Regions from separate parts of the Paenibacillus sp. FSL W8-0919 genome, predicted to be linked through region 2. Evidence: predicted binding sites of a transcription regulator. Region 2 holds the regulator's gene; each other region holds the start of a gene.
The links. The regulator Rex, encoded in region 2, represses fermentation and respiration genes when NADH is low (regulators of the CRP and FNR family bind a similar motif). The targets are predictions, from matches to a motif close to TTGTGAAATATTTCACAA.

Region 1 (10,274 bases), 170 kb from region 2:
TGTCCGCATACTCGAATCCGAGCTCGCCCTTCTTGAAATAACCTTTCTCCACCCATTCCTGATGCTTCTTCACGCCTTCGACCACTTTCGGATCGGTCCACTTCGTTTCGCCGGTCTTGAAGCCGTACGTCACTTCCGGTCCTGCGTAGTAGCTCCACAGGTTGTTGGTAGTCATCAGCGGAATCCATGCGTCCTTCGAGGATTGCGCAAACGGGATTTTGCCGTCCGCCTTGATCGCTTCCGCGATTTGCTCCAGCTCGGCCAGCGATTTCGGAACGGAGAGGCCTTTCTGCTCGAAATATTCTTTGTTATAGAAAATACCTTCGATGGAGCCGCCGATTGGCAATCCGTAGATTTTGCCGTCGTGGGTGAAAGGATCCAGCGTCGTAAATTTGTCTTTAATGCCAAGCTCGTCAAGGATTGGCGTCAGATCGAGCATCAGCCCTTCCTTTGCATATACGCCTGCGTCCGGGCTTCCGAACACATCGAACACTTCCGGCGGCTTGCCGGCGGCCATCTCGCCTCTAAGCTTCTCTTTGCGGTTCACCTCCGAGTCGACGGCATCCAGCTTGATCTTCAGGCCAGGCACCGCCGCCTCGGTTTTGCTGACGACGTCGTTCAGCAGCGCAAGACGGAATTTCTTGGATTCGCCCACTTGCGTGTGGCGGATCGTAATCTCAAACGGTTCGTTGCCCGCTGCACCGCCCGTACCGCCTGACGGCTTCTCGGCTCCCTTGCCTCCGCAAGCGGACAACAGCGCAGACGAGACGAATAGAAGCGACATGAGTAATGCCAGACCCTTTTTCTTCATTGTCTTTGACCCTCCAAAAGGTTTGTTTGTTTTTGTTACATCTTCATTATAGAAAGCGATTCCATTCTCCGATAGGTCGACATTATTCTATCTTAGGGATAAAATCTTCCACAAAAAACAGTGACCCTTCCATATTCAGGAAAGGTCACTGTCATTTATCTTAACACATTATGTGGCATTAATTCTGCTATAAAGGGATACCGTACTAAGCAGTACCTCAGATAACTTCTCCAATCAACCGGTATGCGCGCGCCACTTCCTCCTCTGTCGGCGAAGGCACGCCTTCCAGCGGATAGGCCATCCCAAGCTCCTTCCACTTGTACACGCCCATTTGGTGATACGGCAGGATTTCGAATTTATCCACGCCCTTAAGCGTGCGTATAAACTGCCCCAGATCGGCAAGATCTTCCTCTTCGTCGTGGATGCCCGGAACGAATACATGCCTGATCCACATCTTTTTTCCGTGGTCCGACAACCATCTGGCCATCTTCAGCGTGCGCTCATTGGATTTGCCTGTAAGCGCGATATGCTTGTCGTCGCGAATATGCTTAAGGTCCAGCAGCACAAGGTCTGTATAATCCAGCAGCTCCGCAATTTTATCCGGTTCGTTGTACCCGTTACTGTCCAAGGCCGTATGCAAGTTCCAGCGTTTCTTCACTTCCTTGAACAATTCGGCCACGAACGGGTATTGCAGCGTCGGCTCCCCGCCGGAAACCGTCAGCCCTCCGCCTGAACCGCGGTAATAGCTTAAATACGGCTCGATCTCCCGGCATACCTCCTCCACCGTCATCTCCTGACCTTCGTGCAACCCCCACGTGTCCGGGTTATGGCAGTATTGGCATTTTAACAGGCAGCCCTGCATGAAGAGCACGAAGCGGATACCCGGACCGTCCACCGTTCCGAACGTTTCTATGGAGTGTACATGGCCTTTCAGCATGGGGCATCATCCTTTCTGTATCCGCTTAGTCATCCGGGACTTTCTCCCGCTGCTCGTATTCCGGCTCTACCGGCCAAGTTTCGTATTATGCCTTTATCGCCTATCATCACATCGAACCGTGGAAGGTCCGGTTGATGACATCCAGCTGCTGCTCGCGGGTAAGCTTGACGAAGTTGACCGCATATCCGGATACGCGCACCGTCAGCTGCGGGTAGTTCTCCGGATGCTCCATCGCGTCGATCAGCTGCTCTCTGTCGAATACGTTGACGTTCAAGTGGTGGGCGTCATCGCCAAAGTATCCGTCCAGCATCGCTACGAGATTGCGAATGCGGGTATCGGCGTCCTTGCCCAGCGCCTTCGGCACGATCGAGAACGTATTCGAGATACCGTCGAGGCTGTCCTCGTACGGGAGCTTTGCAACCGACGTCAGCGAGGCGAGCGCTCCCTTCTTGTCGCGGCCGTGCATCGGATTCGCCCCTGGCGCGAACGGTTCGCCCGCTTTGCGACCGTCCGGCGTCGTTCCCGTTTTCTTCCCGTAGACGACGTTCGACGTAATGGTCAGCACCGACTGCGTCGGCATGGCATCCCGGTATGCTTTGTGCTTGCGGATCATGCTCATAAACGATTCCACCAGCTCCACCGCGATGCTGTCCACCCGGTCATCGTTGTTGCCGTAGCAAGGGAAGTCCCCCTCGATCTCGAAATCCACGGCAATCCCCTGCTCATTTCGAATCGGCTTAACCTTCGCGTGCTTGATGGCGCTCAGCGAATCCGCCGCTACGGACAGGCCGGCGATCCCGCATGCCATCGTCCGTAAAATATCCCGGTCATGCAGCGCCATCTCGATCCGTTCATAGCTGTATTTGTCATGCATATAGTGGATGACGTTCAGCGTATTCATATAAAGCTTCGCCAGCCATTCCATCATCGGCTTGAACCGCTTCATGACCTCGTCGTAGCTGAGAACCTCGGCCGTGATCGCCGGATATTCCGGGCCGACCTGGGCGCCGCTCTTCTCGTCCTTGCCGCCGTTAATGGCATATAGCAGCGCTTTGGCCAAGTTCGCCCTTGCGCCGAAGAATTGCATTTGCTTGCCGATTCGCATCGCCGAAACGCAGCAGGCGATCCCGTAGTCATCCCCGTAAATCGGGCGCATCAGATCATCGTTCTCGTATTGGATCGAGCTGGTTTCGATCGAAACCTTGGCGCAATATTTCTTGAAGGCTTCCGGCAGCTTCTCGGACCATAGGACAGTCAGGTTCGGTTCCGGAGCAGGTCCCAGATTATACAGGGTATGCAGGAAGCGGAAGCTGTTCTTCGTCACGCGGGTAACGCCGTTTACGGACATGCCGCCGATCGATTCCGTCACCCAAGTCGGATCTCCGCTGAACAGTTCGTTGTAGTCCGGCGTACGCAGGAATTTTACGATACGCAGCTTCATGACAAAATGGTCCACCAGCTCCTGAGCCGTCTCTTCCGTCAGCTTGCCCTCGGCGAGATCGCGCTCGATGTAAATATCAAGGAAGGAAGATACCCTGCCAAGCGACATCGCGGCCCCGTTCTGTTCCTTGATCGCCGCCAGATAGCCGAAATACAGCCACTGGAACGCTTCCTTCGCCGTATTGGCCGGTTTGGAGATGTCATAACCGTGCATGGCCGCCATTTCCTTCAGCTCTTTCAGCGCCCGGATCTGCTCCGACAGCTCTTCGCGCAGACGGATAACCGGCTCATCCATCGCGTCCACTTCAAGCTCGGCCAGCTCCCTAAGCTTATCCTGCACAAGCGCGTCGACTCCGTACAAGGCCACTCGGCGGTAGTCCCCAATAATGCGTCCGCGTCCGTAAGCATCCGGAAGGCCGGTGATGATTCCGGCTTTGCGCGCTGCCCGCATTTCGGAAGTGTATGCATCGAACACACCCTGGTTATGGGTTTTGCGGATATGGGTAAACATATCCACGATGCCCTGCGGCATTTCAAAGCCGTACGCATTACATGCGTCAATCATCATCCGGATGCCGCCGAACGGCTGAATCGAGCGCTTGAACGGCTCATCGGTCTGAAGTCCGACGATCTTCTCCTTCTCTTTGTCCAAATATCCCGGCTGATGGGAGGTGATCGTCGACGGCGTATTCACATCAACGTCCAGCACCCCTCCGGCCTCACGTTCCCTGCGGGTTAAATCGGATACGATGTCCCAGAGAGCCTTTGTGTTATCCGTCGGCCCGGCAAGAAACTCCTCGTTCCCCTCATAAGGCGTTATGTTTCTGGCAATAAAATCGTTGACGTCGACTCTCCTATTCCATTTCCCTGACTTAAAACCTCTCCAGCCTGCATACTGCTCCATCACCGACATTTCGAATCCCTCCTAGTTTTAAGCTGCGGCCTGCGGCAATACGGCGGGAACCCTCCGCACCGCGGGAAGTCTCTGGCTTTCAGATTCAAACCCTTAAATGTGATTTATTTCACTAATTGAGGCGCGCCGGTTCCGTCTTTTGCCCGCAAGCTGCATTTGTAAAGATCCGAGATTCATCTCGCTTATTTTGTACACCCTTATTGTAACCCTGGTGGATCTTTACATCTGTGATATAAGTCACAAGGATGCAGCTTTTCGTGACTTTTATCACCCGAATTTGCAGGCCGGGGTTGGAAACAAATATGCAGCCTTCTGCTATCGGCTGACGTGGCCGGCAGAAGGCTGCATCCATCCCTCTAGGGTTTACTTACCCTTCGTCTCGTATGGTTAAAACCGTCCATAGAACGCGTTGCGATATACATCCGCAAGCTCCGACACGAGCGGCAGCTTCGGATTGCTCGTCGTACACTGGTCCTCAAACGCACGGTCGGCTAGCTCGTCGACGCGATTCTCGAAATCCTGTGGATCAATGCCAAGCTGCTGGAACGATTCTTCGATGCCGAGCTTGGCATTCAATTCCCGAATCGCAAGGATCAGACTATTGACGCCCTCCTCCGTCGTCCTAGCCGGCAGACCGAGAATCCGAGCGATCTCGGCATACCGCTGATCAGCCACAAAATGGGTATATTTCGGCCAAGCGGCGAATTTTGTCGGCTTCTTCGCATTGTAGCGGATGACGTGCGGCATAAGGATCGCATTCGTCCGGCCATGTGCGGTATGGTACTGACCGCCCCATTTATGCGCAAGGCTGTGGTTGATGCCCAGGAACGCATTGGCGAAGGCCATGCCGGCCAGCGTCGAGGCATTATGCATTTTTTCCCGGGCCAGCTTGTCGCCGGTAAGCGCCGATTGCTCCAGATACTGGAATACGAGCTGAATGGCCTTGATGGCAAGCCCATCCGTATAATCGTTCGCCATGATCGAGACATAGGCTTCGATGGCATGCGTCAGCACGTCCATGCCGGTGTCGGCGACGGCGGTCTTCGGCAGCGTGTAGACAAATTCCGGATCAATGATCGCCACATCCGGCGTCAGCTCGTAATCGGCTAGCGGGTATTTGGTGTGCCCGGAAACTTTATCCGTGATTACGGCGAAGCTCGTGACCTCCGAGCCTGTGCCCGATGTGGTGGGAATGGCAACGAACTTCGCTTTCTGGCCAAGCTTCGGATACTTATACACCCGTTTGCGGATATCCATAAATTTCTGCTTCAGATCTTTGAAATCGGCATCCGGGTGCTCATAGAACAGCCACATCGCTTTCGCCGCATCCATCGGCGAACCGCCGCCGAGAGCAATGATGCAGTCCGGCTGGAACCTGTTCAGCATTTCGGTTCCCCGTTCAACCGTAGTCGTTGAAGGATCCGGTTCGACCTCCGAGAACACCTCGATCGCTACGGGCGCTCTTCGCTGCCGCAAGTAATGCTCAACCCGCTCCACGTACCCGAGCTTCACCATCATCGGGTCGGTGATAATGGCAATGCGCGATATGCCCGGCATTTTGGCAAGATACTGGGTGGAGCCTTTTTCGAAGTATATTTTATCCGGGACTTTAAACCACTGCATATTCACGGTTCTGCGGTTCACCCTTTTCACGTTGATCAGATTAACGGCCGTTACGTTGGAAGAGGTTGCGTTGCGGCCATACGATCCGCACCCCAGCGTCAGGGATGGAAGATTCGTATTGTAGATATCCCCGATTCCGCCCTGCGAGGACGGCTGGTTCACCAGAATGCGGCAGGTTTTCATGCGGCTCGAGAACGCCCGGATCACATCCTCATTATGCGAATGAATGACGGACGTATGTCCCATCCCTCCGAAGGCGACCATTTCCTCCGAACGTTTGATGCCTTCCTGCGCGTTTTTGACACGGTAGCACGCCAGCACAGGGCTCAGCTTCTCCGCGGACAGGGGATAGCCCGGCCCGACGCCGTCCAGCTCGGCTACCAGAATCTTGGTGCCTGCCGGGACATCAAGGCCGCATTGCTCGGCAATCTTAACCGCCGGCTGACCGACGATCGCAGAATTGACCGCGCATTTGTCGGATATCATGGCCTTAGCCGACAGCTTCACGGTTTCTTCCTTGTTCATAAAATAGCAGCCGGCCGCCATCATTTTCTTCTTCACTTGCTCAAACACGGGCTCCTCGATAATGACAGCCTGCTCCGACGCGCAAATCATCCCGTTGTCGAACGTCTTCGATAAAATCAGGTCATTCACGGCCTGGTCGAGATCCGCCGACTTCTCGATAAAGCACGGCACGTTTCCCGGACCGACGCCGAGTGCCGGCTTGCCGCAGCTGTAAGCCGCTTTTACCATGGCGGAACCGCCGGTTGCCAATATGCACGCCACGTCCGGATGATGCATTAAAGCATTGGTCTTCTCCATGGACGGCTCCTCAATCCATTGAATGCAATCCGCCGGGGCTCCATGCTTACGCGCGGCCTCCAGCAAAATGGCAGCAGCCTCCCGGCTGCAAGCCTGTGCCGACGGATGGAATCCGAAAATGATCGGGTTGCGCGTCTTGATCGAAATCAGTGCTTTGAAGATGGTGGTTGAGGTAGGGTTCGTTACGGGGGTGATCCCCATGATGATCCCGATCGGCTCGGCGATCTTTTGGAACTGGTCGTACGGGTTATCCTCTATCACGCCCACCGTTTTGTCGTATTTAATATTGTTATGGATGTACTCTGTTGCAAACAGGTTTTTGATGATCTTATCTTCGTATACGCCGCGTCCGGTTTCTTCGACCGCCATTTTTGCCAGCTGCATATGCTTCTCGAGCCCGGCCATCGCCATCGCATGCACGATTCGGTCGACCTGTTCTTGGTCCAGCTCCATAAACTGCGCTTGAGCCCGGTTCGCCCGGTCGATTAAGCCCTGTACGTATTGTTCAGCCGTTTGTTCTTTGACTTTGGTTTCTGCGGATGCTTTGGTTTCTCCAGATGCTTTGCTTACAGCCATCTCTCTCATCCTCCCATGATTTTCTGTTTGGTTGCTTTCGCGGTTGTTTATTGGTTTCTGTTGTCTACGGTTCGATCGTAACATAGCGTCTCATAATATTATGTGAATTATTTCACATAATATTGGTTCGGCTATATATTTTTATGATTCATGACATCCTCTTCGGAATTGGCTATCCGATATCTGTCGCGACCGGAGTGGCGCAAGGCCGAGAAAAGGTTAAGAGGATCCTCCCTATACGTGAACTAGATCACAAAGTTTGAAAATTCGCCACTATTTTCCTCCCAAATACCCTTTCAAGTGATTTTTTTCACGTTATAATGGAGGTAACAAATCATTCAAGATTGAACTGATCAAATTTAAAGATGTTAGGAGATACCGACATGAATACTGTAGACAACGTTTTAGAACTAGAAAGCTTAGGGAATATCCAGTGCTTCTCGGAACAAAATCGAAACCGTCTGCTGGTTACCATGAAGGAACGCGCCCTCCCTGAAGGCTCGCATTTGTTCTGGGAAGGCGACTTGGCCGACAAGCTTTACTATGTAAAGCAGGGACGGATCAAATTAACGAAAACGACCGATGAAGGCAAAGAGCTTATTCTATATATGTATCATCCGGGTGATCTGATCGGGCATGCCGATCCATTCATCAGCAGCAACCACAGCTACTCGGCTGAAGTGCTGGAAAGCAGCGTGGTCGGCGTCATCGAGAACAAGGATCTGGAGCTGCTGGTTTGCCAGCATTGCGACTTCGCGATTGATTTCATGAAGTGGATGGGCGTCCACCACCGGATTACCCAGACCAAATTTCGGGATCTGATGATGTACGGCAAACCAGGGGCGCTGTGCTCGACGCTGATCCGTCTTGGCAATACGTACGGGCAGGAGCAGGCTGACGGAAGCACCTTGATCAACAAAAAAATTACCCATACGGACCTATCGAACATGATCGGAGCCACGCGCGAGAGTGTCAACCGCATGCTAAGCGATCTCCGCAAAAAAGAAGCGATCGAGTATGCAGGCGGGCTGATCGTCATTAAAGACTTGTCGATGCTGCAGGAAATCTGCCACTGCGAGCTGTGTCCGAAGGAAATCTGCCGGATCTAGGGTGACTTGGTCACCCTGCGTGGCATGCGCTGCGCCTTCACAAGTCCCTTTTAGGGACTTGTTTGCTCCTCTGGCGCGCATTGCGCCACTACAAGTCCCTTTTGGGGACTTGTTTGCTCATCTGGCGCTCATTGCGCCACTACAAGTCCCTTTTGGGGACTTGTTTGCTCCTCTGGCGCGCATTGCGCCACTACAAGTCCCTTTTGGGGACTTGTTTGCTTCTCTGGCGCATTGCGCCACTACAAGTCCCTTTTGGGGACTTGTTTGCTCCTCTGGCGCGCATTGCGCCACTACAAGTCCCTTTTGGGGACTTGTTTGCTCCTCTGGCGCGCATTCCACCGCTACAAGTCCCTTTTGGGCATGAGCGTTGCATAAAACCTATCACAACTTTTGCTGAAGTTACTATTTCTGTAACTACCTGTATCTTTTTCATGGACAAAACAAAAAAAGGCTCCTAATTTAGAAGACGTAGCACGTTGTCCACGACCTCTAAAAAGGAGTCCAAACCATGGATAACGTAACCCAAAACACTGTCGTTCGTCAACTGCTTTCTTTACTGCCTTTGGATGTACACGATCGACTCCTTCATGCCGATCGCTACGCCAAGAAGCTCACCATCAACAAAAGCATTCTCATTTTCATTCTGGCTCAGCTCAACCATTGGCAAAGCTATATCGAGATGGAAGAACAAATTTATGCACATTCTGACATTCGGTCCATCCTCGATCTGCCCAGCATCAGCGCAGCCCAATTGTCACGGAAACTCAGCGAAATCCCGACGGAAATCTTGCACATGCTTTTTCTCCATAGCGTTGCCCGTGTCCAGAAGCTGACGGCTCACCAGCAGGGCATTTCTTCAACCATTGGACCTCTGGCACTCATTGATTCGTCGAAAATCACACTCCCCTTGGTACTTGGGGATTGGGCCAGAGTTTCGCATACCTCCAGCGGGGTAAAGCTGCATGTGCGGCTCGTAGCCGCTTCACCCGAAGTGGTATATCCGGACGCTGTCATCCCATCGACTTTAAACGTAGGCGACCGAGCCGGGGCGGTCGAACTGGTCACCGAGCAGGCGGCAACTTATGTCATGGACCGTGGTTATGATAGCTACAAAAACATGGATAACTGGATGGAGCGCGGCATTCAATTTGTCATGCGAATGAGAGATCGCACCTCAATCCATGTTGTGGAGGAACGAGAAATCCCTCCAGGAAGTCCGATCACACGAGATGCTCTTGTGAACGTAGGTAGCGGTTGGCGCAAGATGAAGGAACGAGTCCGGCTCGTAGAGTTTTATGATGAGCAGGGGCGCTTTTATCGCCTACTTACCTCTCGACAGGACATAACGGCCGAAGAAGTAGCTCATATCTACAAATGCCGATGGCTTATTGAACTTTTCTTTAAATGGATAAAGCAGCATCTGCGCCTAAAAAAACTGCACAGCTATAAGCCGCAAGCGATATGGAACCAGATTTACCTTGCGCTGATCGCTTACGTGCTGGCACAGTATATGCAGCTACGTCTAGAAACCAAGAAAAGCGTTTGGCGTGTCCTTGAATTGTTTCGAATTCACATGTATCATCCGTGGTCCCAGTTCTTGAATGCTCTGTTTCGAGCACCTACGCGAACAACTTCTGGAAAGCCACGCGGTGCACCAAGGAAGGTACCTGAATTACGAACGAGCATTGGCATTTTTAAAACAAGCAAAGTGACTTAGGAAACAAAAATCTTGCACAAAATACATTTTATAGGAAAACGTAGCTACATTTAAGAAAGTGTTGGATCTTTTGGTGTAATTCTCGAAAAAACAACTGTAAATTAATTGTTCTTATTCAGATTTCATCCAAGTGATTGCTGATGTAAAGATTTATGCAACGCTCATGCCTTTTGGGGACTTGTTTGCTTCTCTGGCGCGCATTGCGCCACTACAAGTCCCTTTTCGGGACTTGTTTGCTTCTGTGGCGCGCATTGCGCCTTCACAAGTCCCTTTTTGCAGCTAGAATAAAAAGTGGACACCCCTTAGTGATAAAACGATAATGAAAC
Region 2 (10,274 bases):
GTATGCCGGAATGTTCAAAAGCCGCAACTTCTGGTATGCTGTTAATTAGTCTGGAAGAAAGGGATTTTAACGAAATGAAATTTGCCGTATTGGATTTTGAAACCACGGGCAACCAGTCTGCCGATGAAATTATCCAGGTCGGGCTGGCCATCATCGAAGAGGATCGGGGCATCTCCCGCGTGTACGGCACGTACGTCAATCCCGGGATTCCGATTCCTCCGTTTATTACCGGTCTGACCGGAATTTCCGACAGCGATGTAGCCGATGCGCCGTCTTTGGAGGAAATGATGATGGAGCTCGTGCCCATGCTGGACGATGTGGTTCTGGTCGGGCACAATGTGGCTTTCGATTTTAACTTTTTGCAAAACGCGCTGGATCGCTGCGGTTATTTACCGTTCAGCGGCCGGATTTTAGATACGATGCACTTTTTGAAAATATGCTTCCCCTCGCTGCCATCTTATCAGCTCGGCATGGTTTCCTCGCATTTCGGCCTCGAGCATGACCGTCCGCACCAAGCGGACAGCGATGCGCTTGCCACAGCGAATGTGCTGCTGAAATGCCTGGAGGAGATCGATGAGCTTCCTCTGCTGACCATCCAGCGGCTGAGCGATCTGTTTGCGGAAGAGGACAGCGATTTGGCCTGGTTCTTTGACGGCATCCGTGTGGAGCGCGAGATGCAGGCCGTCCAGGATGGTAGCATTCATACCTACTACCGCCAATTCGCATTAGGCGTTGAGGATTGGACGGACATCGCTCCGGTCCGCGATGAAGCGGAGCCCAATCCGCTGGCGAACATGAGCTTTGATGAGTATATGGATGAGGTTCGGAGACGTTTGAAGGAAGTGCTTCCACAATATGAGAGCCGGGATGCGCAGGACATCATGTTCCAGGAAGTGATGCAGGCGCTTGATGAGGACAAGCATCTGTTGATCGAAGCCGGCACCGGTACTGGAAAATCGCTCGGATATTTGCTCCCGTCCATTTACCAAAGCGTCAAGCAGGAGCAGAAGGTGATGGTCAGCACGCATACGATCAACCTGCAGGAACAACTTCGAGACCGCGACATTCCTCTGCTTACCCAGGTAGTGCCGTTCCCTTTTAAAGCAGCCATCTTTAAGGGAAGAGGTCATTATTTGTGTTTGAGAAAATTTGAACATAAAATAAATAGGAGAGATTTTCATTCGCCGAAGGAGGACGTCATTACGGCGGCCCAAATGCTGGTATGGCTCACACAGACCGAAAGCGGCGATGATGAGGAGCTGAATCTCGGCGGCCGCGGAGGCGATTTCTGGGAAACGATCGCCAGCGATTCCGATTCATGCCTTGGACGAGGCTGCCCGTGGTTCCGCAAGTGCTACTACCATCGGGCGAAGCATGAGGCCGGCATTGCGGATGTTGTGATCACGAATCATTCCAAGCTGTTTACCGATGTAAAAGCGAACCACCAAATGCTTCCGAGCTACGAGCGGCTCGTCATCGACGAAGCCCATCATTTGGAGGATGTGGCCGGCAAGCATCTCGGGCTGCAGATGAAATATTTTACGGTGGTTCATACATTGACGCGTCTATACAAGGACAGCCGAAGCGGGCAGCTCCCTGCGCTGCGGCAGCTGCTCCAGGCTTCTCCCCATGAGAAATCCGGGGAATGGTCGGCGGTCATCGACCGGATCTATCCTGATCTGATCACGGTGAAAGAAACTTGGGACCGACTCAGCGACCAGCTGTTCGGGCTGCTTCCGGAACGCGGCGATGCTTCTCCTGGAGATGCAGGGCAATATACGCTGCGGCTCTCGCCTGCGAAGAAGCCGAAGGATTGGGGAGCGCTCGCCGAGCTGGAACAGCAGATTCACGTGACGCTGGGAGACGTCGTTCGCAAGGGAGACAAGCTGATCGCCGAGATGAAGGAAGAGCTTGACGATTACAGTGCGGACAGCCTGCTGACTGACCTGTCGGGCTTGTTTAAGGATCTGGCTGCGCATCGCGAGGATTTGCGGTCCTTCATGGCTCTGAATGACGAAGGAACCGTATACTGGATGGAGGCCAACGGCAATTTCCGCAGCAAGTCGCTGCAGCTCTACGCCGTGCCCGTTGATGTGAGCAAGCATTTGAAGGAATTGTTTTTTGACAAGAAGCGGAGCGTGATTCTGACATCGGCGACGCTGTCGGTCGATAAATCGTTTCAATTCATGATCGATAATCTAGGGCTCCAGGAGGCGGCGGACGCAGGGAATCTGAACACGGTTCAGCTGCCGTCCCCGTTCAATTACAGGGAGCAGGCGCTTCTTGTCATTCCGCGGGATTTTCCAAGCGTGAAGGGCTCCGTGGGGGATGCGGTATTTGTGGATACGCTTGTGAAGTCGCTCTCTGAAGCGGCAATAGCGACCCAAGGTCGTATGCTCGTCCTGTTTACGTCGTACCGGATGCTTCGTCAGGTGCACGAGCCGCTGAAGGAAGCGCTGGCTGCCAGCGATATTACGGTGCTTGGTCAGGGAATGGATGGTACGAGCCGTACGAAGCTGATACGCCGGTTCCAGGATAGCAGCGCGTCGGTTCTGCTCGGGACCAGCTCCTTCTGGGAGGGTGTTGACATTCCCGGAGAAGCGCTGACCTGCCTGGCGATTGTCCGGCTGCCGTTCCAGCCGCCCAACCATCCGCTGGTCGAGGCGAAGAGCGAGCTGCTGCAGCAGCAGAAGAAGAACCCGTTCATGAAGCTGTCGGTGCCGCAAGCGGTCATCCGCTTCAAGCAGGGCTTCGGGCGGCTTGTTCGGACCGCCCACGATAAGGGAATCGTGATCGTCTACGATACCCGGGTAATCGAATCGTATTATGGAAAATACTTCTTGTATTCCCTGCCCGGACCGAAAATGGAGCATATGCCGACCGAGGGGATCGTCCCCCGTATTGCGCAGTGGCTCGAGGAAAGGGAGAATGAAAAAGAGTGAACCTAAAGGGGAGCAAGGCTTTATATTGGAAGCGATGAACTATCATCCTATTAATAGGGGGAGCATGCATGAAATCGGATAAAATTTCAGAGGCCGTAGTCCGCAGATTGCCAGTCTATTTGCGCTATTTGAATGAGCTTCATAAGCGGGAGGTGTCCACCGTCTCCTCACAGGAGCTTGGGCAGAAGCTCGACCTGAACCCGGCCCAAATCCGCAAGGATTTGGCCTATTTCGGGGATTTCGGCCGGAAGGGCATCGGGTATGATGTCTCCTATCTCATTGAGAAAATCCGCCAAATCTTGAAGCTGGACCAGAAGATCAACGTTGCGCTGGTGGGTGCGGGCAATCTCGGACATGCGCTATCCAATTACAACGCGTTTCTGAAAGATAATATGAAGATTGTGGCGATTTTCGATTCGTATCCTCCGAAAATCGGGCTGAAGATCAATAACTTGACGGTGCAGCCGATGGAAGAGCTGGACAAGACGGTCCAGGAATACGGCATTCGAATCGGGATCATTACGGTACCGGATTTTGAAGCGCAAAACGTAGCCAATCAGCTGATCAACGCCGGAATCGAGGCGATTTTGAATTTTGCCCCGACGATTCTGAAGGCGCCGCCTCATATCCGCATTCACACCGCGGATTTTACGACGGATCTGCAAAGTCTGGCTTACTATTTGGACAATGGGAAGGAGGATGCGCAGCATGACAACGAAGTGGATGGTTAAGAACGGAACATTTGCCGTGCTTCAGGAAGGACAGCCGGTTCTCCGCGGGTATATGGTTGTGGAGGACGACCGCATCACGTATTTGGGGGAAGAGGAGCCTCAGGTCGATGCAGAAACCCAGGTGATGGACGGAACGCATCTGTTATTCCTTCCAGGGCTGGTCAACACGCATGGACATGCAGCCATGTCGCTGCTTCGCGGCTTTGGCGATGATCTGGCCCTGCAAGTTTGGCTGCAGGAGAAAATGTGGCCGATGGAAGCGAAGTTTACGGCCGACGATGTATTTTGGGGCACTTCGCTCTCGGTGCTCGAGATGCTGAAGGGCGGTACGACAACCTTCGTTGACATGTATGACCATATGGATCAGGTCGCCAAGGTTGTCCAAGACTCCGGAATGCGGGGAGTGCTGACAAGAGGCGTCATCGGGCTGTGTCCTCCGGAAGTACAGAAGCAGAAGCTGGATGAGGCGATTGCCTTTGCAAAGGACTGGCACGGTCAGGCGGAGGGCCGGATTACGACGATGATTTCGCCGCATGCGCCTTACACCTGCCCGCCAGACTTCATTGAGAAATTCGTTCAAGCGGCGCATGATTTGAATCTGCCGATTCATACCCATATGTCCGAAACGGCAGCCGAAGTGCAGCAGAATGTGAATGACTACGGACAGCGTCCGGTGGCCCATCTGGAGAAGCTCGGCGTGTTCTCGCGTCCGACGCTGGTTGCGCATGCGGTGCATTTGACGGACGAAGAGATTGAAATATTGGCTAAGCATGATGTCGCGGTATCCCATAACCCCGGCAGCAACCTGAAGCTGGCCAGCGGTGTTGCGCGTGTTCCCGAGCTGTTGAAAGCAGGTGTGACAGTGTCCCTAGGAACCGATGGACCAGCGAGCAATAACAACCTGGACATGTTCGAAGAAATGCGCCTGGCCGCCCTTATCCACAAGGGCGTCAGCGGCGATCCGACGGCTATTCCGGCAGCCGAAGCGCTTCGAATGGGAAGCGAGTATGGAGCACGGTCGGCATTTCTTGATAACGTAGGCAGATTGGCCGTCGGGATGAAGGCGGACATGATCGCACTGGATACCGATCAAGCGCATTTCCTGCCGCGCACGGACTACATTTCGCATTCAATTTACTCGGCCTCCGCCAAGGATGTGGAGCATGTATGGGTTGACGGCAAGCAGGTGGTTAAGCACGGCTCCTGCCTCACGCTGGATGAGGAACGGATCCGCCGTGAAGCCCAGCGTTCATTCGAGCGTCTTTCGACCCTTTAGGGCAGATTAAGGGGGAGGATCAGACGGTTTGAAAAAGAGAACAAAGTGGATTTTGCTTAGTATATCCGGGCTGCTGCTGGCGCTGCTATGCGTGCAGCTGTACTATTCCTATGTCATGAAGGACACGTGGAATGAGGAGAGCCTGGCGGTGCAAGCCGCTCGCCAGCATGGCGGCCTGGTGACGAAGGATAAGACCTACAAATCGGTATGGGGCGAGAACAACAATTATTGGGTCATCACGGGAACGAATCAGGACAAGCATCAGATCATGGTCTGGGTGAAGTTTACGGATGATAACCTTCCTGTTGAAGGCAAGGATGCGGTTCAGGCCGTGCTGCTCAGCAGCGGATTGTCCGAGGAGCAGATGCGCGAGCAGATTCGCAATGAGATGCCGGGTGCTGTGATCAAGCGGCTGCTCCCCGTGATGTATGAAGGCGAGTATACATGGCAGCTCCAATATGAGAATCAGGGCCAATTAGGTTATCGCTTCTATCGCTTCCAGGACGGACAGGCGATCGGAGAGGACATTATTCTTCCAAATCAATAAATCAGTTATACAGGAAAGAGGCTTTCTTGTACGCGATTGTACAAGGAAGCCTCTTTGTTTTGGGTTTGTAAGCGCTGTCTGAAAAATATGGAAAAACTGTTCTTAATATTTTCACAGGAAGGCATGAAAAAGTATAGATTATGTGATATACTCATTGTTGTACTCATTAGACAGAAAACGATCTATTAGTCATAGCATATGATACTGTATATAAATGTGATTTATTCTAATCTACAAATTACTACTACTGAAGGAGGCACTTCATGAAACTACGCATTGTCCCTATCATGCTGACGGTTGTCATTTCGGCATTGGTGCTCTTCGGCGGATGGTTTCTATATCAGCGTTTCGCTGTCCAGAGTCCGCTGGCCGATGTTGTTTCTCAATATGAAGGCGTGAAAAGTTCTCATATAGATATTAAACAGGATGCCGTATCTTTGAAACTCGATTTGGCTCCGGACACGAATTTGCAGGGCTTGGTTCAGCACATCAAGCGTGAAGGCAAATCCGTGATCGGCAGCCGGGAGCTTAAAATTCAAGTCGAGGACCACTCCTCGGAGGCGTTGGATGAGTGGTGGGAAAAGGCGATGCTGTCTGTTGCGGAGGCAATGGATAACAAGCAATACACCAACATCCAGAAATCCCTGGATCGGCTGGCCGCCGGTACGCCGAATCTGAGCGCAAAAGCGACGATCGACGACAACAATGTCTACATCAGCCTGTCGGATGGAAAGTCTGGTAAATTCATCATCCTGCCGCGTCAGCCCGGAACAATGGAGGTGTGGAGCCATGCCTAAATGGACGAAAGAAGTAGCGATCGGCTTTGTCCCGGTATTGCTGGTATTCCTGGCTTTTATCGGGGTGAATATCGTGCCGGTTATCATCGCGGTTGCTCTCGTAGGCGGATTGCTGTTCATCGCGAAGATGAGAGGCGGGATCGCCGTCGGAGCAGGAAATGAACGCAAACGCAAGAAAGCGGGCCCCTCGAAGCTGACCTTTGAGGAGATCGGCGGGCAGGACAATGCCAAGCAGGAGCTTCGGGAGGCGCTTGATTTTCTGATCCGTCATGAAGATATCAAGAAATTCGGAATCCGTCCGCTCAAGGGCATTCTTCTCACCGGTCCTCCGGGGACGGGGAAGACGCTCATGGCCAGAGCAGCCGCCCATTACACCAATTCCGTATTCGTGGCTGCATCGGGCAGCGAATTCGTTGAAATGTACGTCGGCGTCGGAGCCGGACGCATCCGGGATTTGTTTAAGGATGCCCGCACCCGGGCCGAGAAGGAGAATAAACAGAGCGCAATTATCTTTATCGATGAGATCGACGTCATCGGCGGGAAGCGTGAAGGCGGGCAGCAGCGCGAATATGATCAGACGCTGAACCAGCTGCTGACCGAAATGGATGGGATCTATTCGACCGAGGCGCCGCGTATTCTCGTCATCGCCGCCACGAACCGCAAGGAGATGCTGGATAGCGCCCTGCTTCGTCCGGGAAGATTTGACCGCCATATTCAGGTGGATCTGCCGGATAAGAAGGGACGAGCCCATATTCTAAGACTGCATGCGGCCAACAAACCGCTGCATGAGGATGTGGACCTTGAGAAAATCGCCGAGGAAGCGTACGGCTTCTCGGGCGCCCAGCTGGAAAGCGTCATGAACGAAGCGGCGATTTACACGATGCGCGAGAATGAGCAATTCATTCACCAGCGCCATCTGTCCATGGCCATCGATAAGGTCATGATGGGTGAGCGGTCAGACCGCGAATCCAATATCGAAGAGAAGAAGCGGGTGGCGATCCATGAGCTGGGTCATGCCATTATGGCGGAGCTCGTACGCCCCGGCAGCGTGAAGCAGGTGGCGCTCAGCCCCCGCGGCAAAGCTCTTGGCTATGTGCGTCACAATCCGCAGCAGGAGCAGTATCTCTATACGAAATCGTTCCTGGAAGAGCAGATTATGATCGCGCTTGGCGGAGCTGCCGCGGAAGAAATCTATTACGGCGGGCGGAGCACCGGCTCCAGCAATGACTTTGAGCAATCGCTTAACATTGTGGAGACGATGATGAAATCCGGTTTAACCTCGCTTGGCATCATCAACATGAATATGGTTACGACCGAGGAATTGATGCGCGAGAATAATATGATCCTAGAAGAGCTCATGTCCCGGACGAAAGGCCTGTTGGAACGGAATCGGGCGATATTCGACAATTCGCTTGACATCCTGATGAAAGAGGAAATTTTGTCCGGAGAGCAATTTCGTTGTCAATTTCGTGAAAACGCGCTTTTACCAGCATAATTTGTTATGCTGGTTATTTTTTTTTACTTTTTTCTCATGCTAAGATATTATTATATTTTGTGCTCTAAAAATGCATGTTCAAAAAAATCGGGTTTTCAGCACCAAGAAGGTTGGAAGAAGCTAGGGATTGAGGAGCGGAGCGTACGTACTGGGTACGTGAGCACCTGAAATGTTTTCGCAGAAAACATGCTTCGGAAGCTGCTACTTAAGCCCGGCTGAATTCAAGATTCGATGCCGAGTTTCTTCTTGAATCACTTCGTGATCAAAAGACGATTTTTTGGACAACCTCTAAAAATGCATTTTTCGACAAATAGGGGTACAATACTGTATAGAGATAAGGAAAGGGTGGAGTAGAAACCATGTACTTCAAAAAAATCGGCGTTGTCGGCGGCGGTACGATGGGGCAGGGCATTGCGGAAATGCTCGCCGCCAAAGGGCTCGACGTGCTGCTCGTTGAGAAATCTCCAGAGAGATTGGACTATTCATACCGCATGATCGAAACCAGTCTGGATAAACAGCTGGAGAAATGGGGCATCACGCAGGCGGAGAAGAAACTTATACTTAGCCGGATTCAGAAAGTGACGCATATCAAGGAGCTTGGCACCTGCGATATGGTCATCGAGACGATTATAGAAGATTTGGATGCAAAAAAAGAAGTATTTGAACAGCTTGACCAAGTATGTCCGAGCAATGTCATCTTGGCGAGCAATACATCCACGCTCAGCTTGACGGAGCTTGCCAGCTCCACGAAATATCCGGAGCGTGTTATTGGCATGCACTTTATACATCCCGTATCCAAGGTGGATCTCGTTGAAATTATTCGCGGCTTGAAAACGTCCGAACAGACGTTTACCGAAACGAAGCGTTTTGTCGAGGAAGTGGCTGACAAGAAGGGCATCATGGTCTATGAATCTCCGGGCTTCGTAACGACGCGCATGATTACGCTGATGATCAACGAAGCGCTGCATCTGCTACAGGAAGGCGTTGCGTCCGCGGAGGATATCGACGACGCGATGCGAATCGGCTACAACTTCCAGCACGGGCCGCTCGAGATGGCGGACCGTTTCGGTCTTGACTCCATTCTTGCCGCGCTCGAACGCATGTTCCGCGAATACGGCGAGCTGAAATACCGTCCGTCCATCGTGCTTAAGAAGATGGTGCGTGCCGGACAGCTTGGCGTGAAGACCGGCGAGGGCTTTTTCAAGTACGACAAGGATGGTGACCGGATATGAATATTCTCGTAATTAACGCGGGCAGTTCCTCGCTTAAATATCAGCTGTATAACATGACGGATGAATCCGTGCTGGCCAAAGGCCTGGTGGAGCGGATCGGGATGGATTCCTCGATTCTGACCCATAAGCCGACCGGGAAACAGGAAGTGACCGAGGTCAGTGAAATATTGGAGCATACGACCGCGATCCGCAGAGTGCTCGGCATGCTGACGAATGAAGAGCATGGCGTCATCGAATCCATCGACAGCATTCAGGCCGTCGGCCATCGGGTCGTACACGGCGGTGAGTCCTTCAAGGAATCGGCCCTGGTGGACAGCGAAGTCAAGGCGGAAATCCGCCGCCTCTTCGACCTGGCTCCGCTTCATAATCCCGCTTCCATGATGGGGATCCGGGCAGCGGAAACGAATATGCCGGGCGTTCCGCAGGTCGTTGTGTTCGATACCGCCTTCCATCAGACGATGCCGGAAAAATCATACCTGTACGCTATCCCGAGAGTTCTTTATAATAAATATAAAGTACGTCGTTACGGTGCGCACGGTACGTCCCATGCTTATGTCAGCCAAGCGGCAGCCGAGTTTCTGAACCGTCCGATCGAAGAGCTCAAGATCATTACCTGCCACATTGGCAACGGGGCTTCGCTGACTGCCGTTGACGGCGGGAAGTCGGTCGATACATCGATGGGGATGACGCCGCTTGAAGGCTTGATGATGGGGACGCGCAGCGGCGACCTGGATCCTGCCATCGTTCCTTTTGTCATGAATAAGGAAGAGCTTACCGTCAATGAAGTGAACTCGATGCTGAACAAGCACAGCGGTTTGCTCGCGATTTCCGGAATCAGCAGCGATATGCGTGAAATTACGGAAGGCATGGAAAAAGGCGAGCCGAATACGACCTTGGCATTCAATATGTATGAGTACCGGCTCCGTAAATATATCGGGTCCTACGCTGCCGCAATGAACGGCGTGGATGTCATCGTATTTACGGCAGGCGTAGGGGAAAACTCGATCGTCCTCCGCAAAAAGGTGCTTGAGCAGCTTACCTATCTCGGCGTAGAATTGGATGAGGAGCTGAACAGCATTCGTTCCGGCGAGCCTCGCCGCATTTCCACGGCGAATTCAAAGGTCGAGGTGCTTGTCATTCCTACCAATGAGGAATTGGTTATCGCTCGGGATACGCATCGTATCGTACAAGCTTTATACCGTTAATTCGCAGTGATAAAGGGAGAGATTTTAGCATGGCCACCAAAAGTGTGAT
Region 3 (10,274 bases), 310 kb from region 2:
ATATCTTCTTCCGACATAATTCAACGGAACGCTCCAGACATGGACAAGACGGGTGAACGGCCATAAAGCGAAAATACCGAGCCCGGCCAGAATGTGGATTTTGAAAGACAAAGGCACCTCTGTCATTAGTGACGCATCCGGACGAAGAACGAACAATTGGCGGAACCATACCGATATCGTCTCCCGGTAATTGAAATCCGGCTCCACTGCATTCGTAACCAGCGTACTATACATCCCCATAATAATGATGAACAGCAGCAGCACATTGACGATCAGATCCGATGCCGTGCTGAGCTTCCGAACGCTTCGCAGCGTAAACCTGCGCGATGTCAGCAGAACCATGCCTGCCAATGTCAGCATGCCGAAAGCGCCGCCGACATACACCGCTCCGATATGGTACAAATGCTCATTAACGCCGACCGCCTCCATCCAGGACTGGGGGATGCCGAGTCCCGCGACATGTCCCCCGATGACCGGGATGATGCCCAGATGGAACATCAGGCTGCCTGCTTTCAGCCGCTTCTTCTCGATAAACTCGCTGGATTTGGCCGTCCAGTTAAACTGATCGGTCCGGTATCTGTAGATATGTCCGACAATAAAGACCACGATGCAGACATAAGGGACAATGACCCACAAGAGCTGATCCATCATGTTCATCCGAGCTCCGCCTCCTGAATCGTGCACATTTTGAGCGTGTCGCGAAGCGCACGTATTAATCCGGAGTACGGGCTGTCCAGCCGATCCAGCTCCTTCAACAGATGATACGTTCCGTCCTCCAAGACCGCCAGCATAAGGGACAGGCTCTCCGTCGCTTCCTTCCTGTGCCCTTCCCACCGGGCGGCATATAGAAATTCACACATCAGGGGCAGATAATCCGAGAGCTCGGAGCTGGCTATTTCCAGACCGAACAGCTCGTAGGTCTCCTTTAGCCGGACAAGCATTTGCCCCCGCTCCCTGCTGTCCTCCATCTTGAAATAGGTCATGTACAGGGTCGTCTTTTTTTGAAAGTCAAACGTCTGAACATACAATTCTTCAATCTGCTCCAAGCTGAACTCATGCATGCTGTCCCAATATCGCTTGATTGAAGCATAAGCCGGGTGGCCCGCATCCCAGGCCTCCTCCAGGAGCGAAGGGTGAAAGTCCAGTTTATCCGGATAGGTGAGATGCCGTGCAAAAAAACCGAATGACGGTTGCTGCATCTGGAGCTTATCAAGATCAATCACGCCATATCCCCCCGTAGAAGTTTTCTTCATACAACTCCTTGCCGCTCTTATCGAAAGGATTATCCGGCCCGCAGCCGCCGCAGCCCGACTCAAAGCCTTCAAATCCCTGTGAGCGGTACACGTCCAGATGCTGCTCCTTATGCGAGGTTGGGATGACAAACCGGTCTTCGTATTTTGCGATAGCCAGCAAGCGGTACATTTCCTTCACCTGCTGCGTGGTAAGCCCTACCCGCTCCAATCGGCTGTCATCGTATTCGGCTCCCGAGGATTCGGCCCGCATGTAGGAACGCATCATCGCCATCCGCTGCAGCGCTCCTTTGACCACGGCGGTATCTCCTGCCGTCAGCAGGTTCGCTAAATATTGGATGGGCTGCGCATTTCCTCGATCGCCGGAAAGATCAGATCCGGATTCGCTACGGAATCCTTGCCCTCAAACACATTCATAATCGGACTAAGCGGCGGAACATACCATACCATCGGCAATGTCCGATATTCCGGGTGAAGCGGGAATGCCAGCTTATATTCGATTGCGAGCTTATACACCGGGGATTGCTGCGCCGCCTCGATCCACTCTTCGGCGATCCCGTCCGCCCGCGCCTGCCGGATGACCTCAGGATCGTGCGGATCCAAGAACAAACTGCACTGCGCTTCGTATAAATCCTGCTCGTCGGGAGTAGACGCGACTTCCTGAACTCGGTCTGCGTCATAGAGCAGCACGCCCAGATAACGAATCCGCCCGGTGCACGTTTCGGAGCATACCGTCGGCAGTCCAGCCTCGATTCTAGGAAAGCAGAAGGTGCATTTCTCCGCCTTGTTCGTTTTCCAGTTGAAGTAGACTTTTTTGTACGGACAGCCTGTCATGCAATATCTCCAGCCCCGGCATGCTTCCTGGTCCACCAGCACGATGCCGTCCTCATCGCGCTTGTACATCGCTCCGGACGGGCAGGAAGCGACGCAGCTTGGGTTCAGGCAGTGCTCGCACAGGCGGGGCAAATACACCATGAACGATTGCTCGAAGTTGAACTTGATTTCTTCTTCGATCTTCTCAATATTCGGATCCCGCGGCCCCGTTACATGGGCACCAGCCAAATCGTCTTCCCAGTTCGGTCCCCATTCCAAATCCATCGTCTCACCTGTCACGGCCGATTTCGGCCGGGCGACCGGCTGATGCTTCTTCTCCCCCGATGCGGTCAGATGCTCATAGTTATAAGTCCAAGGCTCATAATAGTCCTTCATTTCCGGCATATCGGGATTGTAGAAGATTTTGCCGAGCGCGATTTTGGACCATCTGCTGCCGGATTTGAGCTCCAGCTTGCCTTTGTTCAGCGTCCAGCCGCCTTTGTATTTCTCCTGATCCTCCCAGCGGAAGGGGTAACCGACGCCGGGCTTCGTCTCCACATTGTTGAACCACATATATTCAGCGCCCGGTCTATTGGTCCAGGTGCTCTTGCAAGTCACGCTGCAGGTGTGGCAGCCGATGCATTTATCCAAATTCATGACCATGGAGACCTGTGCTTTAATTTTCAAGCCAATCCACCTCTTTCATTTTGCGGACAGCCACGTACACATCCCGCTGATTTCCGATCGGTCCGTAATAGTTGAAGCCATAGCTGAGCTGCGCGTAGCCTCCCACCATCTGGGTCGGCTTCACGTGAATCCGCGTGGGCGCATTATGACTGCCGCCGCGGTCCTTCGTAATCTCCGAGCCCGGCACATTGATGTGCTTATCCTGGGCGTGGTACATGTACATCGTGCCCTTCGGCATCCGGTGGCTGACAACCGCCCGTGCGGTAACGACCCCGTTACGGTTGTATACCTCGAGCCAATCGTTGTCCTGAATATCATGAGCATTCGCGTCATCATTGTTGATCCATACCGTCGGCCCGCCGCGGAAAAGCGTCAGCATATGCAGATTATCCTGATAGGTGCTGTGAATATTCCACTTCCCGTGCGGTGTTAGATACCGGAGAACAAGTGCATCCTTCCCGCCGGCGACCTGCTTGTCGCGGGGACCCATCACCATCGGCGGAAGCGTCGGCTTGTAGACCGGCAGCGCTTCGCCGAACTGCAGAAACAGCTCATGGTCGATGTAATAGTGCTGTCTTCCTGTTAGCGTACGGAATGGAACCAAACGTTCGATATTCGTCGTAAACGGCGAGTATCTCCTGCCCATTTTGTTGGAACCGCTGAACACCGGGGTCGGGATGACCTCGCGCGGCTGAGCGGTTATGCTCTGGAAGGTGATTCGCTCTGCTGCCCGGTCTGCGGAAATATCCTTCAGCTTGATGCCGGTGTCTTCCTCCATCGCCTCCCAAGCTCGCTGGGAAACCCTCCCGTTCGTGGCTGATGATATATTCAGGATGACATCCGCTGCGTGCCGGGCCGTGTACAGTTTGGGCAGCCCATCCTTGATCGTTCCATCCTGGTACGTCCCGTTGATTCGTTTCAGCTCGTCGAATTCCTCAGCCACCGGGAAGCTCACGCCGTGGGCGCCGACCTTGCCGGCGGCCAAGTTCGGACCAAGCGTGATAAATTTATCGTAAATTTGCGTATAATCACGTTCGACCACCGTCAAATTCGGCATCGTTATTCCCGGTATCGCCTGGGCCTCACCGGCCTTCCAATCCTTAACCATACCGAATGGCTGCGAGATTTCCCCTTTGCTGTCATGGGCAAGCGGAGTAGCAACCAGATCCTTGTACACGCCCGGCAGATGGGTCTTGGCCATATCCGAGAAATCTTTGGCGATCGTTCGATAAATGTCCCAGTCCGAACGCGATTCCCAGAGCGGGTCTACCGCAGGATTAAACGGATGGACGAATGGATGCATATCCGTTGAGGATAAATCCGTCTTCTCATACCAGGTTGCTGCAGGGAGCACCACGTCCGAGTACATCGGCGTGGCTGTCATTCGGAAATCAAGCGCAACAAGCAGATCCAGCTTGCCCTCCACATCGCCATGCCACGCCACTTCCTCCGGCTTTTCTTCTTCATTCGGCTCTGACAGAAGATTGTCGGAGGCGCCCAGCAGGTGCTTCATGAAGTATTCCTGACCTTTTGCCGAGCTGGATATCAGATTTGAACGCCATACGAACAGCGAGCGGGGGAAGTTTTCCGGAGCATCGGGATCCTCAATCGCAAATCGCGTCTCACCTTTAACCAGCTGATCAAGCGCATGCCGAACGATCTCATCAGCTGTGCTCTTCCCTTCTCTCTCCGCCTCTTCCGCAAAAGCAAGGCTGCTCTTGTTAAACTGCGGATAGGAAGGCAGCCACCCGAGCCGTGCAGCCAATACGTTATAATCAGCAGGATGGCGGTACCGGATATCCCCGCCGGTCGGGGATTTCAGCGCATCCGCCCCCGACTCCTCATATTTCCACTGGTCGGTGGCGAAATAGAAGAAGGAGGTCGCATTCTGCTGGCGCGGAGGTCCTTGCCAGTCTTTGGCGAAGGCGACAGTCGACCAGCCCTCGATCGGCCGGCATTTCTCCTGGCCTACATAATGCGCCCAGCCCCCGCCATTCACTCCCTGGGATGCCGTAAGGATCACCAGATTCAAGATGGAGCGATATATCGTGTCGCTGTTGAACCAATGGTTGATCCCGGCCCCCATGATAATCATGGACCGGCCGCCGGTATCCAGCGCGTTCTGGGCGAATTCGCGGGCGATCTGAATGACGACCGAGGCTTTTACACCAGTGATCGCCTCCTGCCATGCCGGCGTATAATACGAGCTTGCATCCTCGTAATTTGCCGCCTCGAGCTCGCTCCCGACCCGCCGGATTCCATACTGGCTGAGCATCAAGTCATAGACGGTCGTCGCGAGACATGTTGTTCCATCGGCCAAACGCACCGTCCTTGCAGGAATCATCCGTTCGAATATCCCGCTGCCGCTGGAATCGAAATAGGGAAAACAAATGTTATGCCAATCCGCATTATGACCTTCCATCGAAAGAGCCGGTTCGATTCGTGTCCCGTCTTCCCGCTCCAGCATTAAATTCCATTTCTCTCCCTGCTCCCAGCGCTGGCCAATCGTGCCGTTCGGGACGATGATTTCACCCGTTTCCGCGTCCAGAATAACCGGCTTCCACTCGGCATTCGGCGAGGCGTCTCCCAGATCGCTTGCCCGCAAGAAACGTCCGGCTTTCAAGCTGTCTCCATGCGCATCGAGCATGATCAAGAACGGCATGTCGGTATACTGCTTCGCATAATTCAGGAACATCGGCTCCGCGCGCTCCCGATAATATTCGTTTAAGATAACATGCGTCATTGCCTGGGCAAGAGCTGCGTCCGTTCCAGGATTCGGTGCGAGCCAGTTATCGGCGAATTTCACATTCTCCGCGTAATCCGGAGCCACGGACACGACCTTGGTTCCCTTGTAACGCACCTCGGTCATAAAGTGTGCATCCGGCGTCCGGGTCAACGGCACATTGGAGCCCCACATGATGAGGTAGCCGGCATTGTACCAATCGCTGGACTCCGGAACGTCGGTCTGCTCCCCCCAGATTTGCGGCGAGGCGGGCGGAAGATCCGCATACCAATCATAAAAGCTGAGCATTTCTCCGCCCAGCAAGGAAATAAACCGGGCTCCTGACGCATAACTGATCATCGACATCGCCGGAATCGGGGTAAATCCGGCAATCCGGTCGGGGCCGTATTTACGAATTGTATAGATCAGCTGTGCGGAGATGAGCTTTGTTGCATCCGGCCAAGTTACGCGCACATGCCCTCCTTTTCCTCGAGCCTGCTTGTAAGCCTTGGCTTGATCCGGGTCCTCCACAATGCTGGCCCAAGCCACAACCGGATCCTCGTGCAACTCCAAAGCCTTGCTCCACATCCTCCAAAGCTTACCTCGGATATAAGGGTATTTAATTCGAAGCGGACTGTACTCATACCATGAGAATGAGGCTCCACGCGGACAGCCTCGCGGCTCAAATTCCGGCATATCCGGACCGCATGACGGATAATCGATCTGCTGGTTCTCCCAGGTAATGATTCCGTTCTTCACGAACACCTTCCAGCTGCAGGAGCCGGTACAGTTTACGCCGTGGGTCGTCCGAACGACCTTATCGTGCGACCAGCGCTTGCGGTACATATCCTCCCATTCCCGGCTTTTCTCTTCCAGGACGGACCAATTGTCCGAGTAGCTCTCCACTCTTTTGAAGAATGTCAGTCCCGATTTGCGTTTCATAGGACGCGTCAACTCCTTCTGCTTGAATGACCATGGTTGGGGAATCCATGTATCGTCCATTCGTATGCATTCATTATGCAGGTATCGTTGGAGGCATCCTACTAGGGAAACTCCTATATTCGCAGGGGAAATCCCTCGTCATGCTGGCGGCAGCCTTTTTTTCAGGCACGCACTGGGGTCCCCATCTTGGGAAGATGCAGATGCAAAAAGAACCCCTGCCCGGCGGGCAAAGGCTCTTGAATGGGTATCTATAATAACAGGATGGGCATTGCTATAGGAGCGTGCGAATTTCTTGGAACAGAACGTTGTTCTCCAAATGGATATGATCATAGGTGTCTTTCTCAAGACCCGCAAGGCGTTGATAGACAAGTCTGTATGTGCCGCATGCATCATCCGGCAGCTCCCAATCATTGGTGACCTCTCGAAGCTCCTGCAATATGCTGCCTGCACTGGAGTGCTCCTCCTCAAGCCCGCTTATCAGGGACAGTAATTGCTTTCCGGCATCCGTCTCGGATTCGGTGATGACCCGGACCATAAGCGGGAAGACATTCTGATCTTCATCCTGCGTATGCTCCAGCAGTTCCTTCTTGAGCTGCGTGAACAGCTCTTGAACCCGCAAAAGCTCAGGATGCCGTTCTCCGTGGACACGGGCAAGCTTAGTAACATATGGGGTCAGAGCCGGCAATTCATCACGCAAGAATGCATGATGCTTATGCTGAATGTGCTCGATGAGCTCAAGAGCGCCCAGGGAGGCCGGACGGCTCTCCTGGTATTTCTCAAATTTGTCCTGCAGCAGCTTGACCTGATTCAGGACAGCTTCGGGATCCAGCTGCCGCTGTGCGGCCGCATTCTCCAAGGGAATCTGGCCGCCGCAGCAAAAATCGATGCGAAGCGAACGGAATAAATCAGCCGTCTGAGGCACGGAGGAAACGATATCCGAGACATGGGTATGAAGCGTAATGGTGCTCATAGAAAAAAACCTCCTGTCATTTGTGGCCATAGCTTAGCTGCTGGCCGTTTCTCACGCCTCAAGTATAGACAGCCCTTTAATCCGCCTCAGTGATTGCAGTCATACGGATTGGGGACAAATTGTGAACGGCAGGCCCCGAAGCAGAAGCACCCATTCAAACCCTGCATGGAGCCCTAAAGGAAACGGCAAGCCTTCTTTAAAATGTACCTGTAAATGTTCCTGTTCAAATTTTAAAGTCACAAATTGTTGCGATTTTATGTGATTCAAATCACAATACCATGCGAAACGGGTTATCTATAATGATATCATCCACTTTATGAAAGCGAGGCGCAGCTTTATGCTAAGCGAAAAAACGATCGCAACCATCAAATCAACGGTTCCTGTCCTGGAACAACATGGCGTTACCATCACTTCCACCTTCTATCGGAATATGTTCAAAGCGCATCCGGAGCTGTTGAATATTTTCAACCATGCCAACCAGCAGCGAGGCCGCCAGCAAACCGCCCTTGCAAACACGGTGTATGCAGCGGCGCTGCACATCGACCATTTGGAGGCTATCCTGCCTGCCGTTAAGCAAATCGCGCATAAACACCGGAGTCTTGGCGTCAAACCGGAGCATTATCCCATTGTCGGGGAGCATCTGCTAGGAGCAATTAAAGAGGTGCTTGGAGATGCAGCAACCGAAGAAATTTTGCAGGCGTGGGAGGAAGCATACGGCGTCATTGCGGATGCATTCATTTCTGTTGAAGATGAGATGTATAAGCAATCGGAGACGCAGGTCGGGGGGTGGAGCGGCTTCAAACCGTTCCGGGTCGAGCGAAAAGTACGGGAGAGCGAAGTTATTACGTCCTTCTATCTCGTTCCGGCGGACGGAGGCCCGCTGGCCGCTTTTGAGCCTGGACAATATGTCAGCATCAGGCTACAAATACCCGGCGAAACTTATACCTTGAACCGCCAGTACAGTTTGTCTGATGCGCCTGGCAAGCCATACTACCGGATTTCAGTAAAACGGGAGGCCGAAGGCATTGATACTCCGGAAGGGAAAGTATCGAATTACCTCCATCAGTCCGTTGAAGAGAACGGGATCGTGGAGCTTTCGGCTCCTGCCGGCGATTTCACATTGAACCTGGAGGATTCGTCTCCGCTCGTCCTCATCAGCGGCGGTGTTGGGCTCACTCCGATGATCAGCATGCTGAACACCGCTGTTGAAGCACAACCGGGGCGTAAGGTGATGTTTATCCACGCAGCACGAAATGCCAATGTCCATGCAATGAAGCAGCATGTCGAGGAGCTCGCGGAAATGAATCCGAATATTTCTTACCGGTGGTGCTACAGCAACCCGGGCGCAGAGGATGGCGGATACCATAAGAGCGGATTGATCGACCTGGCATGGTTAAAAGATACCGTACCCGGGTCATCGGCAGTCTATTATTTCTGCGGTCCGATCCCGTTCATGAAGACGATCAACGACGCGCTTCTGGCAATGGATATTCCTTCCGACCGGATCCATTACGAGTTCTTTGGTCCTGCTGCAAGCCTTTCCTGACGGAGCAGCCGGTTGACCGTTTCCCGTCGCAGCCCGATCAGCTGGCCGATCTCCACTTGGGTCAGGACATCCGTAAGGCGCGCTGGTGAGATATACTGCTCGAACCACCGCTGAAGCTTGTGTAATCGCTCAATGGGCTCGATTTCGCTTAATTGATCAATCCGCTCCTGCATCATTCGCAGCTTATCCTGCAGCTGAAGCGCTATGGAACGATATCGAACCGGGTCCTGCTCCAAGGAACCATACCATTCATCCGGACGGTAAACTTGAATCTCGCTTGTCACTAATGCAACCGCCGTTCCGAAATAGGGCTTGGGCGTAATTAATGAATGATGCGGAATCGTTTCCCCGGGGACAATCAAATTGACTAGCAAAGCATTTCCGTCCTGGTGTACACGCTCGATTTTGAGCATGCCGCTCTTCACATGAAACAGCGGGCCTGATTCGCCTTGCCGAAATAAGGTTTCTCCTTTATGTAGGATCATAAACAGGTACCTCCTCAATCATGAAACTGTCTCTAATCATAGCGTAAGCGTCATGATATGATCAAGAAAACCCTGTTTATAGGCGATGATGATGTAATGGCAACCGCCCGGTTTCTCAGTTCGTTCTGAGGAACCGGGCTTTGCCGTTAATAGAAATTCCATGATCCCCCTGCTGCTTGGTACTGTGGTACATTCCCGCAACAAAACCGCCTTGAACCAAAAGGCGGTTTTGTTTGCGAAACGCGAAGTTAGGCATTCAGATCGCGTGTTCCGGGGCTATGCTCGTTAGGGAGCTCAGGCAAGTTCGGCACCGGGAAGCCTTCCGGCGGCGGAATGACTTGGAGACTGCCGCCGTTTCGGCTTGGCGTCTGGCCGCTGAAAATTTCACCGATTCGCGTGTTATCCAGCCGAAAATTGAATTGGGCATTATGGAAGCCCATATCCACATATTTTTTACACTCCGGATACTTATTGATATCGTAATTCGGTACAGGGAACAGCTTGCCCCACTCGACGCCAAGCGTTTCCAGCGCCTTGGCAAACGCGTTCTGATGGGCGTTGTCGCGAACGATCAGGAAGGCCAGCGTTTCCCGGAACGTTTTGTTCGTGCTCATCTCATAGATTCTCGATTTCTGCAATACTCCCGTTGATTCCAGCACGAGATTATCGAGCAGATTCGCCACCAGATTGCCATGGTCGTACACATAATTGCCCATCCATGGATTGCCTGCCGCATCGACCGGCAGCGAGCTTTGAGCTCCCATAATAAAGTGATGCGGGTTCGCGTGCTTGACCGCCTCATCCAGCGGCGCTTCATCGATTCCGGCATTGCCCGCGCCATCAGCGCCGGCTCCCGTCA

Region 1: the regulator Rex is predicted to act here: its motif matches at 7,223-7,240, upstream of adhE (bifunctional acetaldehyde-CoA/alcohol dehydrogenase).
Region 3: the regulator Rex is predicted to act here: its motif matches at 7,641-7,658, upstream of ric (iron-sulfur cluster repair di-iron protein).

What each region holds. Positions count from the first base shown of each region.
Region 1 is NZ_JBBOPV010000001.1:5,624,230-5,634,503, forward strand. It holds gene NST44_RS25575 (ABC transporter substrate-binding protein) at 1-811, opposite strand, end outside; gene pflA (pyruvate formate-lyase-activating protein) at 1,029-1,748, opposite strand; gene pflB (formate C-acetyltransferase) at 1,855-4,101, opposite strand; gene adhE (bifunctional acetaldehyde-CoA/alcohol dehydrogenase) at 4,489-7,122, opposite strand; gene NST44_RS25595 (Crp/Fnr family transcriptional regulator) at 7,506-8,231, shown strand; gene NST44_RS25600 (IS4 family transposase) at 8,740-9,948, shown strand.
Region 2 is NZ_JBBOPV010000001.1:5,456,360-5,466,633, reverse strand. It holds gene dinG (ATP-dependent DNA helicase DinG) at 75-2,942, shown strand; gene NST44_RS24695 (redox-sensing transcriptional repressor Rex) at 3,011-3,673, shown strand; gene NST44_RS24690 (amidohydrolase) at 3,651-4,949, shown strand; gene NST44_RS24685 (cell wall elongation regulator TseB-like domain-containing protein) at 4,978-5,496, shown strand; gene NST44_RS24680 (hypothetical protein) at 5,760-6,293, shown strand; gene NST44_RS24675 (AAA family ATPase) at 6,286-7,788, shown strand; gene NST44_RS24670 (3-hydroxyacyl-CoA dehydrogenase family protein) at 8,148-9,020, shown strand; gene NST44_RS24665 (acetate/propionate family kinase) at 9,017-10,225, shown strand; gene asnS (asparagine--tRNA ligase) at 10,255-10,274, shown strand, end outside.
Region 3 is NZ_JBBOPV010000001.1:5,144,416-5,154,689, forward strand. It holds gene narI (respiratory nitrate reductase subunit gamma) at 1-657, opposite strand, end outside; gene narJ (nitrate reductase molybdenum cofactor assembly chaperone) at 654-1,223, opposite strand; partial or broken gene narH (nitrate reductase subunit beta) at 1,216-2,750, opposite strand; gene NST44_RS23245 (nitrate reductase subunit alpha) at 2,740-6,414, opposite strand; gene ric (iron-sulfur cluster repair di-iron protein) at 6,686-7,384, opposite strand; gene hmpA (NO-inducible flavohemoprotein) at 7,722-8,930, shown strand; gene NST44_RS23260 (Crp/Fnr family transcriptional regulator) at 8,894-9,415, opposite strand; gene NST44_RS23265 (manganese catalase family protein) at 9,664-10,274, opposite strand, start outside.